Linked DNA regions of Alloyangia pacifica. The protein of the gene in region 1 interacts with the protein of each later gene in a pairwise test. Links are inferred from orthologs where the notes say so. Each region holds a gene or a part of one and is shown in the gene's direction. Other genes may lie near its edges. The genes, in order: secA, ybgC and secG.

Region 1 (4,633 bases):
TGCTGCACCTGCTGGGCGAGCTGATCCCGCACCTCGTCGAGCTTCGGCGCTTCCTTGGCGCGAGTCTCGTTGAGCTTGATCACATGCCAGCCGAACTGGGTCTGCACCGGCGCTTCGGAGATCGCGCCCGGCTCCATGTCCGCGACCGCGGTCTCGAAGGGCTCGACCATCATGCCCTTGCTGAACCAGCCGAGTTCGCCGCCGTTGGGGCCGGACGGGCCGGTGGATTTCTCCTTGGCCACAGTGGCGAAATCGGCGCCGCCGTTCAGCTCTTCGATGATCGCCTTGGCCTCGTCCTCGCTCTCCACGAGGATGTGCGAGGCGTTGTATTCCTGGCCCTGGTCGGCATCGGCGAACTGCGCGTCATAGGCGGCCTGCAGCGCCTCGTCGGTCACCGCGGCGTCGGCCACGGCCGACACGGTCTCGGCGGCGAGCAGCGTGCGGCGCTCGGTCTTCAGCGACAGGTCCACGCGCTTGGTCTCGACCGCCTTCTCGTCCTGTGCGAGCACTTCCTGCTGAACCAGCTGGTCGAGGATGCCGTCCCAGAGCACGTCATCGCCAAGCTGCTGGTACTGCTCGGGCAGGCTGGCGCGCACGACCAGCATCTCGCCGAGGGTGATGTCCGTGCCGTTCACCGTCGCCACGACGGTGTCGGCGCTCAGCGCCTCGGTCTGCTCCGCAGCCTGATCCTGGGCGTGAAGGGGCAGCGCGAGGGTCAGGGCGAGCGCGGCCGCCCCCAGTGTGGTGAGGGTTTTGGGCATCTAGGCGTCCTTCCAGTTGGCCGCCCGCCACCGGGCGGCGTTGACACTTACCAACCTGCCGCTTACATCGCCACAAGGCTCTGCAAGGCCGGTCGTTCCCCTGTGTCATATGGGTTGAGTGCGAGGCGGGCAAGCGGATGCCTCACGCGGAACACGACTTTGTCAGACAGGACAGGCAGGCCACATGCTCGGAATGGGAAAACTCGCGCGGAAGGTGTTCGGCACCCCGAACGACCGCAAGATCAAGGCCACCCGACCTCTGATCGCTCAAATCAACGCGCTGGAACCCGAGTACGAGGCGCTGGACGATGCCGCGCTGATCGCCAAAACCAAGGAGTTCCGCAAGCGCTTTGCCGAGGGCGAAAGCCTCGACGCGCTGCTGCCCGAGGCCTTTGCCAACTGCCGCGAGGCGGCCAAGCGCGCGCTCGGCCTGCGCGCCTTTGATGTGCAGCTGATGGGCGGGATTTTCCTTCACCAGGGTAACATCTCCGAGATGAAGACCGGCGAGGGCAAAACGCTGGTCGCCACCTTCCCGTCGTATCTCAACGCCCTTTCCGGAAAGAGCGTGCACGTGGTGACGGTGAACGACTACCTGGCCCGCCGTGACGCCGAGTGGATGTCCAAGGTGTTCGCCGCGCTCGGCATGACCACCGGCGTGGTCTACCCGCAGCAGCCCGAGGACGAGAAGAAGCAGGCCTATGCCTGCGACATCACCTATGCCACCAACAACGAGCTGGGCTTCGACTACCTCCGCGACAACATGAAGTCCGAACTGGATCAGATGATGCAGCGCGGCCATGGCTTCGCCGTGGTCGACGAGGTGGACTCGATCCTCATCGACGAGGCGCGCACCCCGCTGATCATCTCCGGTCCCAGCCAGGACCGCTCGGACCTCTATGTCGCCATCGACCGGCTGATCCCCGAACTGCCCGAGGACGGCTACACGCTCGATGAAAAGAGCCGCAACGTCACCTTCACCGACGAGGGCAACGAGGCGCTCGAGGACATGCTCCACCGCCGCGGCATCCTGCCCGAGGGCCAGACGCTCTACGACCCGGAAAGCACCACCGTGGTGCACCACGTCAACCAGGGCCTGCGCGCGCACAAGCTTTACACCCGTGACAAGGACTACATCGTCCGAGACGGGCAGGTCGTGCTGATCGACGAATTCACCGGCCGGATGATGGCCGGCCGCCGTCTGTCGGATGGCCTGCACCAGGCGATCGAGGCGAAGGAAGGCTGCCAGATCCAGCCCGAGAACGTCACCCTCGCCAGCGTGACCTTCCAGAACTACTTCCGCCTTTACGACAAGCTGTCGGGCATGACCGGCACCGCGCTGACCGAGGCCGAGGAATTTGCCGAGATCTACAAGCTGGGCGTGGTCGAAGTGCCGACCAACCGGCCGATCGCGCGGATCGACGACGACGACAAGGTCTACCGCACCACCGCCGAGAAATACGCGGCGATCACCGAAGAGATCAAGACGGCGCATGCGAAGGGCCAGCCGGTCCTCGTCGGCACCACCTCGATCGAGAAATCCGAGCTGCTCTCGCAGCTGCTGAGCAAGGCCGGGCTGACGCACAATGTGCTCAACGCCCGCCAGCACGAGCAGGAAGCGCAGATCGTCGCCGACGCCGGCAAGCTGGGCGCGGTCACCATCGCGACGAACATGGCTGGCCGCGGCACCGACATCAAGCTGGGCGGCAACTTCGAATTCCTCGTGATGGAGGCCATCGCCGCCGATCCCGAGGCCGACCCTGAAGAAATCCGCGCCCGCATCGAGACCGAGCACGCCAAGGCCGAGGCCGAGGTGAAGGAGGCCGGCGGTCTCTTCGTGCTGGCCACCGAGCGCCACGAGAGCCGCCGCATCGACAACCAGTTGCGCGGCCGTTCGGGCCGCCAGGGTGACCCGGGTCGCAGCTCCTTCTACCTGTCGCTCGAAGATGACCTGATGCGCATCTTCGGCTCCGAGCGGCTCGACAAGGTGCTGACCAAGCTCGGCATGAAGGAAGGCGAGGCGATCATCCACCCTTGGGTGAACAAGTCGCTGGAGCGCGCGCAGGCCAAGGTCGAAGGCCGCAACTTCGACATCCGCAAGCAGCTGCTGAAATTCGACGACGTGATGAACGACCAGCGCAAGGTGATCTTCGCGCAGCGTCTGGAAATCATGGAAGCCAAGGATCTCTCGGAGATCGCAGAGGACATGCGCCACGAGGTGATCGACGAGTTGGTCGAAACCTATGTGCCCGCGAAGGCTTATGCCGATCAGTGGGACATGCAGGGTCTTTACGCCGCGTGCATCGAGAAGCTCGGCATCGACCTGCCGGTCATCGCCTGGGGCGACGAAGAGGGCGTCGACGCAGAAACCATCCGCGAGCGCATCGAAGAGGCCACCGACAAGCAGATGGCCGAGAAGGCCGAGGCCTTCGGTCCCGAGACCATGCGCCAGATCGAGAAGCAGGTGCTGCTGCAGACAATCGACACCAAGTGGCGCGAGCACCTTCTGACGCTCGAGCACCTGCGGTCGGTCGTGGGCTTCCGTGGCTATGCGCAGCGTGACCCGCTCAACGAGTATAAGAACGAAGCCTTCCAGCTCTTCGAGTCGATGCTGGAATCCCTGCGCGAGCGCGTGACCGAGCAGCTTGGCCGGGTGCGCCCGATGACCCAGGAAGAGCAGCAGAAGATGCTGCAGCAGATGGCCGAACAACAGGCGCAGCAGCAGAAGCTCGCCGAGCAGGCGCATGCGGTCGGCCCGAGCGAGAACGCGGCCGTGCCGGAATCGCACGAGCCTCTGGTCGACGGCTTCGACGAGAACGAGCCGGCAACCTGGGGCAATCCGAGCCGCAACGATCCCTGCCCCTGCGGCTCTGGCAAGAAGTTCAAGCATTGCCATGGTAGCCTCGCCTGATCAGGCGCCGCTGACATCGCAGACCGACTTTCCGGGGCGGGCCCGGGGCGCCTATGCCCCGGGCCCGCCCCGATGACTCCTCCGCACTGCCGCAACCATGCCTCTTTTGAGACTCAGATTGTTTCCGGTACGAGTTCAGTTGTCGGGGACGATCATGGGACGGATCAAGAGCTACAGACTTGCAATTATGACCCTCAGCGCGGCCGTCATCATCGGCTTCGCGATGCAGCAGCTCGACGCCCGCGGCCAACGCGCCGGGGCCATGCAGATCGCCCAGATCGAGGACACCTCCTCGGTCCGGCTTCCAGAGCTTCCCGCTGATCGCGCCGCCGAGGCCAGCCTGCCTGCGCCACAGAAAATCCGCACCGCCGCCCTCTCCGAGGCAGGGACACGCCCGGCGGTCCTTCCCGAGGAGACCGAGATCACGGCCTCAGATTGTTCGGTCACCATGTCCGCGCGTTCCGGTGCCGGGGCGATGGTCGCGCTCGACATCGTGGCCCCCTGCTTCGCTTCCGAGCGCGTGACGATCCACCATAACGGGCTGATGTTCACCGAGGTCACCCAGCCCGACGGCACACTCCGTGTCGAGGTGCCCGCGCTGGCGGAGAAGGCGCTCTTTATCGCCTCCTTCGCCACTGGCGCGGGGGCGACCGCCATGGCCGATGTCCCGGCCCTGCCCTTCTACGACAGGGTCGCGCTGCAATGGCGTGGCGAGAGCGGGCTTGCCCTTCATGCCAATGAATTCGGCGCGGCCGGAGACGAAGCGGGCCACGTCTGGGCGGCCGCCGCCGGAGATTTGACCCGGACCGCGCGCGGCGAGGGCGGGTTCATGACCCGCCTTGGCGATGCCGCCAGCCCCGAGGCGCGCATGGCCGAGGTCTACACCTTCCCCGCCGCCGCGGCAAAGACCGCCGGCGCGGTCGCGCTCACCATCGAGGCAGAGATCACCAAGGCCAATTGCGGC
Region 2 (4,072 bases), on another replicon or contig:
TCGGCCCAATGCATCACCTCCTCGGGCGGGAAGGCCGAGAGCATCGGGTGCAGGGCAGGGGCGGCCGCGCCGTATTGTGCGAGGAACTCCCCGAGCGGTTCGGCCTTGGTGAGGTTCAGCCCCGACTTGCCGGCCATCAGGAACTTGCGCCCGAGCGAGGGCTTGGCCTCGGCTAGCACCACGGCGTGCCCCGCCGAGAGCAGCGCGTCGGCGGCCATCAGCCCCGCCGGGCCGCCGCCGATCACCAGCGCGCCGCTCATGCGCCGGCCTCGGGACGGGTGCCCGCGTGCGGGCTGTGTGGGGGCGGGGATGTCCTGTGTCGCATCCCTCCGTCTTGCCTCGCGGCGGCGCTGGGCGCAAGTTGCACGGATGGAGGAGAGCGATCCCATCTGTCCGCTCTGCCTGCGTCCGATCCCGCCGGAGGCCAAGCAGAGCCTGCATCACCTGATCCCGAGGCTGAAGGGCGGTAAGGGCGGGCCGGTGGTGCGGCTGCACCAGATCTGCCACAACGAGATCCACGCGACCTTTACCGAGGGCGAATTGGCGCGCGCGTTCAACACCCCCGAGGCGCTGCGCGCGCATCCGCGCATGGCGGGGTTTCTCGACTGGGTCGCCAAGCGCCCGCCGACCTTCCATGCGCGCAGCTCGGGCGGGCGGCGTAAAAAGCGCTGAGCGCCTGCCCCGGCCCTATTCCACTGGCCCTATTCTACTGGCGCGCCGAAGACGGCGATCACCAGTCCCAGCAGCGCCAGCGCCTCGAAGCTCCGCGCCCGGAGGGTTTGTCCTTCGGCCCGGGCACCCAGCGCCGCGATGCCTGCCTGCAGCGCGTAGTAGAGCGCGAAGGCCCGGCTGGCGAAGGCGATGATCTCGAAGACGTCCAGCGTCCATGTCAGCGCCAGCCCCAGCCCGACCAGCAGCGCATAGGCCGAGCGCACCCGGATGCGGCGGCGGGTCAGCTCCTCGACGAGCCCGCCGGCACCGCCGGTGTCGGCCACCGCGGCGCTGAACTGCGCCGCCAGCGCCGCACCGGTCAGCATCAGCGGCAGGATCGGCGCCACCAGTCCCATCAGCCCGATGATCGCGGTTTCGCTGGCGTCGCCGGTGCCGGGCGGGAAGACATAGGCGATAAGCCCGATATAGGCCATGTAGATCAGCGCCGAGAGCCCCTGCGCCAGTTTCATCGCGCGGATGCGGGTGGGGGCAGTGTACTCGGCCCCGAGATAGCGCGTGGTCTCGAAGCCCTGCACCGTGACGATCAGCCCGAAGCCCAGCGTCAGCGCCGCCCAGCCGGTCAGCGTCGGCGGGTTGGCGAGCAGCGCCCCGGTCTCGGCCTTGTCCCAGAAATAGGCGGCGAGCCCGGCCAGGAGCCCGGCAATGATCGCGAGCTTGAGCCCTACGGCGATCTGCTCCATCCGCTCCAGCGCCGAGAAGCCGCGGCTCCAGCCGACGCCCAGCACCAGCAGGAACATGGCGGAGGTCAGAAGCTTGGCGTGGAGCGGGTCGTTCCAGGGGGTGAGACGCGTGCCGAAGGCACCGAACAGGTTGAGGTAGTAGGCCACCGAAATCACGTAGGCGAAGGCCAGCGCCCATGAGGCGCCGCTTTCCAGCCGTTCCTCGGCGGGGCTGCGTGGACCGCGCGCGCGGCGCGCGATGTTGACGCGCACCGCCGCGCCGAAGAGCCAGGCGCCGAGGCAGAGCGCCGCCATGACGGCGGGCGCCCAGATGCCGTAAGCGCTCTCGAGGATGGGGCCGAGCACGAGAAAGCCGCTGCCGATGATCGAGGCGAGCGGGGTGACGGTGGCACGCCAAAGCCGGGCACGGGAGAGACGGGGCCAGAGCAGCAGGAGTGCGGTGCAGAGCGCAGCGCCGAGGATCAGGGAGGTCAACATGCCCGCACGTTAATCCCGTGCGGCGCCAAAGGAAATGCGTCACGGCAGGGGGCGTTCCAGGCGCCGGCGGCAGGTTGCGGGCGCGCCCTCAGCGCACTAGGCTCGCGCCGCAACCAGCAAGGAGCGGCGCATGGCCCACGAGTTTCCGGTGCAGGTCTATTACGAGGACACCGACATGGCGGGGATCGTCTACCACGCCAACTATCTCAAGTACATCGAGCGCGCCCGCTCCGACTGGGTGCGCGGCCTCGGGATCGACCAGAACGCCCTGCGCCTCGCCGAGGGGCTGGTCTTCGTGGTGCGCCGGATCGAGGCGGACTACCTCGGTCCCGCGCGCTTCGAAGAGGAGCTGCTGGTGCGCACCGAGGTGAAATCGGTTTCCGGCGTGCGTCTGGGTCTGTCGCAGGAGGTGGTGCGCGACGGCAAGCCGCTGTTCCGCGCCGAGGTGACGCTGGTGGCGATCACCTCCGAGGGGCACCCGGCGCGCCTGCCCGCCGCGATCCGCCAGCAGGTGCACTGAGCGCCGGAGCCGCACTTTCTTCCAGGCGCACTTAGTCGGGCGAGTGCGCGCGCGGGCGCGGGCGCGGATGGGGGCGGGGCCGCTCCGCACAGGTGCCTTGCGCCGAGCGCGGCGAGTTGACGCTGCGAAACCCGCACCTTCCCCTGCGGAAATGGGCGACTTCCCGCAAGATTCCCCCGGTCTCGCGGCGCGGATGACGGCAATGTGTTGGAGATGCGCCTGCAAATCAGCTACACAGACCGGTAATCAGAGCCTCGGCACCAGAGGCCATTTCATAGCCCATGAGGAAGAGCAGGCTTATGGACGCAAATACCCTCGCGCTCGCGCAGGAGATCGATTTCTCCATGTGGGGGCTCTTCGCCCGCGCCACGCTGACCGTCAAACTGGTGATGCTGATGCTGATCCTGTCGTCGGTCTGGGCCTGGGCCATCATCTTTGAAAAGATCGTCGCCTATCGCAAGGCGCGCCGCGAGGCCGCGGTCTTTGACCGTGCCTTCTGGTCCGGCGAGCCGCTGGACGAGCTGTTCGACCAGATCGGCCCCGAGCCGCGCGGCCGGGCGCAGCGGGTCTTTGCCGCTGGCATGACCGAATGGCGGCGCTCGCATCGCGGGGATGGCGGCATGATCGCCAATGCCTCGGCGCGCATCGACCGCTCGATGGATGTTGCCATCCAGAAAGAGGCCGAGGATCTGCAGCGCGGTCTGCCGGTGCTGGCCACGGTCGCTTCGGCGGCGCCCTTCGTCGGGCTTTTCGGCACGGTCTGGGGGATCATGCACGCCTTCATCGAGATCGCGCAGCAGCAGGACACCTCGCTGGTCGTCGTGGCCCCCGGCATCGCCGAGGCGCTCTTCGCCACCGCACTGGGTCTGGTCGCGGCGATTCCGGCGGTGATCTTCTACAACAAGCTCTCGGCCGACTCGGATCGCGTTATCGCGGGTTACGAGGCGTTTGCCGACGAGTTCTCGACCATCCTCTCGCGCCAGCTGGATTCCTGATCCATGGCCGGGGGCGTGATGAAAAAGGGAGGCGGCGGAGGCCGCCGTCGGCGTCGCCGCAGCGGCGGCGGCGGGGGTCAACCCATGGCCGAGATCAACGTCACGCCGATGGTGGACGTGATGCTGGTGCTGCTGATCATCTTCATGGTCGCGGCGCCGCTGCTGACCGTGGGTGTGCCGGTAGAGCTGCCGAAGACGGCAGCCTCCTCGCTGCCGAACGAGGCTGAGGAACCGCTGACGGTGACCATCGCCGCCGATGGCATGGTGATGATCCAGACCACAGAAGTGCCGATGGACGAGCTGACGCCGCGCCTGCAGGCGATCGCCACCGAGCGCAGCGACGACCGCATCTTCCTGCGCGCCGATGGCGCGGTGCCCTATGACACCGTCGCCAAGGTCATGGGCGCGCTGAACCGAGGCGGCTTTTCGTCGATCGGTCTTGTGACCGACGCCGGTGGCCCGGCGCTGGACGGCACGGCCCCCGCGGCCGGCAACTGAGGGAGCGCCCTTGCGCAGGAACCTCTATATCTCGGGCGGTCTGCACCTTGCCGTGATCCTCTGGGCGATCTTCGGCAACGTGTTCCGCCCCGATCCGCCGCAGGTCGAAACCTCGGCGGTCACGGTGATCTCGGAAGCCGAGTTCGCCGCGCTGACCCGTGCCGCGCAGT
Region 3 (4,039 bases), 200 kb from region 1 along the record:
CGGCAGCCGCTTCTCGCTCTACCCGATGGCCGAGGTCGGCGGAACGAGCCAGGGCCTGCGCTGGCCGATCGACGGGCTGCGCTTCACGCCCGACCTGCTCACCGGCACGTCGAACGAGACCGATGCACCGCGCGTCACGCTGCACCTCGATGCGCCGAAGATGCTGGTCATTCTGCCGGTGACGGCGCTGGCTGCGCTGGAACGGGCGCTTCTCGAAGCGCCCTCGCGATGGCCCGCTCGCGCATGAGGATATAGAGCCCTGAGGCGACGGTGACGCAGATGCCCACCGTCGCGAGCCCGTTCGGCAGGTCCGCGAAGACCGCGAAGCCGATGATCGTGGCGACGGGAATCTCGAGGTACTGCATCGGCGCCAGCGTGGCCCCCGGCGCAAAGCGCAGCGACCACGTCATCAGCAGATGCGCAAGCGTGCCCAGAAGCCCGATCGCGACGATCAGCCCCCAGACCGGTGCGCTTGGCTGGCTCAGCGCGAGCCCTGGCACCGTGCCGCCCGGCACAAGCAGCAGCACCGGCGCCATGATCCCCACCGCGATCACGCCGGAGACGGCCTGCAGCGAGATGGCATCGACGTCGCGGGCGATCTGCCGGGTGACCAGCATGAAAAGCGCGAAATTCAGCGCGACACCGAGCGGAAGCAGCGCCGGCCAGCCGACCTCGGCAAAGGCGGGCTGAACCACGAGCAGCGTTCCGATGAAGCCCACCCCGCACGCGGCCATGCGACGCCAGCCGACCTCTTCGCCGAGCACGTAATGCCCCAGCAGCAGCGTGAAAAAGGGCATGACGAAAGCAATCGCTATGGCGTCGGCCAGCGGCAGGAAGCGCAGCGCGGCGAACATCATCGCGATGCCCAGCATGTGCATCACCGTGCGCAGCACCGTCAGCCCCAACACCCGGCCGCGCAGACGACAGACGCCCCGCGTCGCGATCATCAAAGGAATCAGCACCGCCGCCTGAATGGCGAAGCGCAGCAGCAGCAGCTGGCCGATCGAGACCTTGTCGCCCAGCAGCTTGGCCGTCGCATCGCCCATCGGCGCCACGACACAAAAGCCAAGCATCAAGAGCACACCGAGAAGGGGACGATCACCAGCCATGACGCGCAGCCTAGCCGCGCCCTCTCGACCCCACAAGGCATTCTCAGCTCCGCGTTCGAAGCGCCCCCCAGCCGGGCTCGCGCCGCCGCGAAGGCGATGACCCCGGGCATTTTCGCGGCTGCGACGACCCCGGTGCCATGCAACAGGCGCGGCGCGGCTGCCCCAGCGCCGCGGCCCTTTGCCCCCATAGCCAAGAGCCGGGTTGCGTGTGCATCCTCCTTGGCCTACATAGCGCCCGTTCAACACAGCCGGAATGCCTGAGACGCCCCATGGAAAACGTGATCCTTATCGTGCACCTCCTCCTCGCGCTCGCGCTGATCGGCGTCGTGCTGCTCCAGCGCTCCGAAGGCGGCGGTCTCGGCATGGGCGGCGGCGGCGGGGCCATGAGCCAGCGCGCGGCTGCCACCGCGCTCGGCAAGATCACCTGGGGCCTGGCCATCGCCTTCATCATCACCTCGATCACCCTGACGGTGCTCGCGGCGAGCGATGCCAGCGGCGTGTCGGTCATGGACCGTCTCTCGGGCTCCGCTCCGGCAACAGACACGAACACCTCGGCACCGGCTCCGCTGGACACCGATGGCCTCCTGCCCCCTCCGTCGGGCGGAAATGACGCAGGCGCGGATGCGCCGATGGTTCCGAGCGCCGACTAAGAACTGCTCGACTAACAACAGCTTGAGGGCCGCCTGTCAGCCGCAACAGCATCTTGCGGTTGGCTAGACAGTGCGGCCCGAATCCTTTATACGTGGACTCCCGTGATGCTGCGGCTCGATGGGCCGTGGGTGTCCTCCTTTTTTGACGCAAATCACGGGGTCGCGCTGCCAATGGCACGTTTCATCTTCATCACCGGCGGTGTCGTTTCTTCTCTCGGCAAGGGTCTTGCCTCGGCGGCACTCGGCTCGCTGCTTCAGGCGCGGGGCTTCTCGGTTCGTCTGCGCAAGCTCGATCCGTATCTGAACGTCGATCCGGGCACCATGAGCCCCTTCGAGCACGGCGAGGTCTTCGTCACCGATGACGGCGCCGAGACCGATCTCGATCTCGGCCACTACGAACGCTTCACCGGCGTTCCAGCGCGCAAGACCGATTCCATCTCGTCGGGCCGCATCTACACCAACGTGCTCGAGAAGGAGCGCCGCGGCGACTATCTCGGCAAAACCATCCAGGTCATTCCGCACGTCACCAACGAGATCAAGGACTTCATCTCGATCGGCGAGGACGAGGTGGACTTCATGCTCTGCGAGATCGGCGGCACGGTCGGCGACATCGAGGGCCTGCCCTTCTTCGAGGCCATCCGCCAGTTCAGCCAGGACAAGCCGCGCGGCCAGTGCGTCTTCATGCACCTGACGCTGCTGCCCTACATCAAGGCCTCGGGGGAGCTGAAGACCAAGCCGACGCAGCACTCCGTCAAGGAGCTGCGCTCGATCGGTCTCGCGCCCGACATTCTCGTCTGCCGCTCCGAGGGTCCGATCCCGCAGAAGGAACGCGAGAAGCTCGCGCTCTTCTGCAACGTGCGCTCCGACAGCGTGATTGCGGCGCAGGATCTGCCGTCGATCTACGACGCGCCGCTGGCCTACCACCGCGAAGGCCTCGACCAGGCCGTGCTCGATGCCTTCGGCATCACCCCGGCCCCCCGCCCCAACCTCGAGAAGTGGGAAGACGTCTCCGAGCGCATCCACAACCCCGAGGGCGAGGTGAACGTCGCCATCGTCGGCAAGTACACCCAGCTCGAGGACGCCTATAAGTCGATCGCCGAGGCGCTGACCCACGGCGGCATGGCGAACCGGGTCAAGGTCAACGTAAGCTGGGTCGACGCCGAGCTCTTCGAGCGCGAGGATGCCGCCCCCTATCTCGAAGGCTACGACGCCATCCTCGTGCCCGGCGGCTTCGGCGAGCGCGGCACCGAGGGCAAGATCAAGGCGGCCCAGTTCGCGCGCGAGCACAAGGTGCCCTACCTCGGCATCTGCCTCGGCATGCAGATGGCGGTCATCGAGGCGGCGCGCAATGTCGCGGGCGTGGCCAAGGCCGGCTCGGAGGAGTTCGACCACGAGGCCGGCGAGAAGCGCTTCGAGCCGGTGGTCTACCACCTCAAGGAGTGGGTGCAGGGCAACCAGAAGGTCAACCGCTCGGTGGCCGACGACAAGGGCGGCACCATGCGCCTAGGTGCCTATGACGCGGTGCTGACCGAAGGGTCCAAGGTCGCCGAGGTCTACGGCACCACCGCCATCGACGAGCGCCACCGCCACCGCTACGAGGTCGACATCAAGTACCGCGAGGCGCTGGAAAAGGGCGGTCTGTGCTTCTCGGGCATGTCGCCCGACGGTCGCCTGCCCGAGATCGTCGAATGGCCGGATCACCCGTGGTTCATCGGCGTGCAGTTCCACCCCGAGCTGAAGTCGAAGCCCTTCGATCCGCATCCCCTCTTCAAGGATTTCGTCCGCGCGGCGAAAGAGGTCTCGCGGCTGGTTTGAACCCGCGCTTCAGCTGACATGAGAAACGCCCCCGAGGACTCCCTCGGGGGCGTTTTCGTTTTCCGGGTGCGGTCGCCCGGCGCTCAGCGCTCCGCTGAGGCGTGCCACGCCGACATGCCCGGCAGGCTGCGCATGATCCTGCACTCCAGCGCGAAGACATGCTGGCGCAGCTTCAGGGCGGGCCGCTCGATCCCCACCCAGGACAGATGCGCGACCAGCATGGTAAGCGGCAGGGAAAGGGCGGCGATCCAGTACCATTCGCGCATCCCGGGCAGCAGATGCGCGATCAGCTGCTGGATGATAAAATGATAGAGAAAGATGCCGTAGCTCAGATCGGCGCTCTTCAGCACCCCGAGCCGCGGCGGATCCATGACCCCAAGCCCCACCGTGACATAGGCCATGGCCACAAGGCCGATGTATTGCCCCAGCCCGCTCACGCTGAAGCCGATGACCCCCACCAATGCG

The links.
Region 2: the proteins of secA (region 1) and ybgC interact in binary tests that used the Escherichia coli proteins (3 or more experiments, as listed by UniProt). The link is inferred for Alloyangia pacifica from one-to-one orthologs.
Region 3: the proteins of secA (region 1) and secG interact in binary tests that used the Escherichia coli proteins (3 or more experiments, as listed by UniProt). The link is inferred for Alloyangia pacifica from one-to-one orthologs.

The regions. Positions count from the first base shown.
Region 1 is NZ_CP022189.1:526,145-530,777, reverse strand. What follows is about bases 558-3,869. They hold secA (preprotein translocase subunit SecA), read left to right. Parts: upstream 558-945; coding sequence 946-3,669; downstream 3,670-3,869. Other genes in these bases: CEW88_RS02565 (translocase), read left to right, coding at 3,824-3,869; CEW88_RS02575 (peptidylprolyl isomerase), read right to left, coding at 558-761. Outside these bases: more of CEW88_RS02575, read right to left, coding at 1-557; more of CEW88_RS02565, read left to right, coding at 3,870-4,633. UniProt on the Escherichia coli protein: Required for protein export, interacts with the SecYEG preprotein conducting channel.
Region 2 is NZ_CP022190.1:66,979-71,050, reverse strand. Bases 964-3,714 are described here. They hold ybgC (tol-pal system-associated acyl-CoA thioesterase), read left to right. Parts: upstream 964-2,019; coding sequence 2,020-2,409; downstream 2,410-3,714. Other genes in these bases: tolR (protein TolR), read left to right, coding at 3,408-3,714; tolQ (protein TolQ), read left to right, coding at 2,709-3,404; CEW88_RS13330 (APC family permease), read right to left, coding at 964-1,889. Outside these bases: CEW88_RS13340 (TIGR03862 family flavoprotein), read right to left, coding at 1-260; CEW88_RS13335 (HNH endonuclease), read left to right, coding at 370-672; more of CEW88_RS13330, read right to left, coding at 702-963; more of tolR, read left to right, coding at 3,715-3,902; CEW88_RS13310 (cell envelope biogenesis protein TolA), read left to right, coding at 3,913-4,072.
Region 3 is NZ_CP022189.1:721,015-725,053, reverse strand. The notes cover bases 351-3,068. They hold secG (preprotein translocase subunit SecG), read left to right. Parts: upstream 351-1,378; coding sequence 1,379-1,759; downstream 1,760-3,068. Other genes in these bases: CEW88_RS03510 (CTP synthase), read left to right, coding at 1,931-3,068; CEW88_RS03520 (DMT family transporter), read right to left, coding at 351-1,109. Outside these bases: CEW88_RS03525 (thiamine diphosphokinase), read left to right, coding at 1-247; more of CEW88_RS03520, read right to left, coding at 168-350; more of CEW88_RS03510, read left to right, coding at 3,069-3,574; CEW88_RS03505 (acyltransferase family protein), read right to left, coding at 3,658-4,039. UniProt on the Escherichia coli protein: Subunit of the protein translocation channel SecYEG. Overexpression of some hybrid proteins has been thought to jam the protein secretion apparatus resulting in cell death; while this may be true it also results in FtsH-mediated degradation of SecY.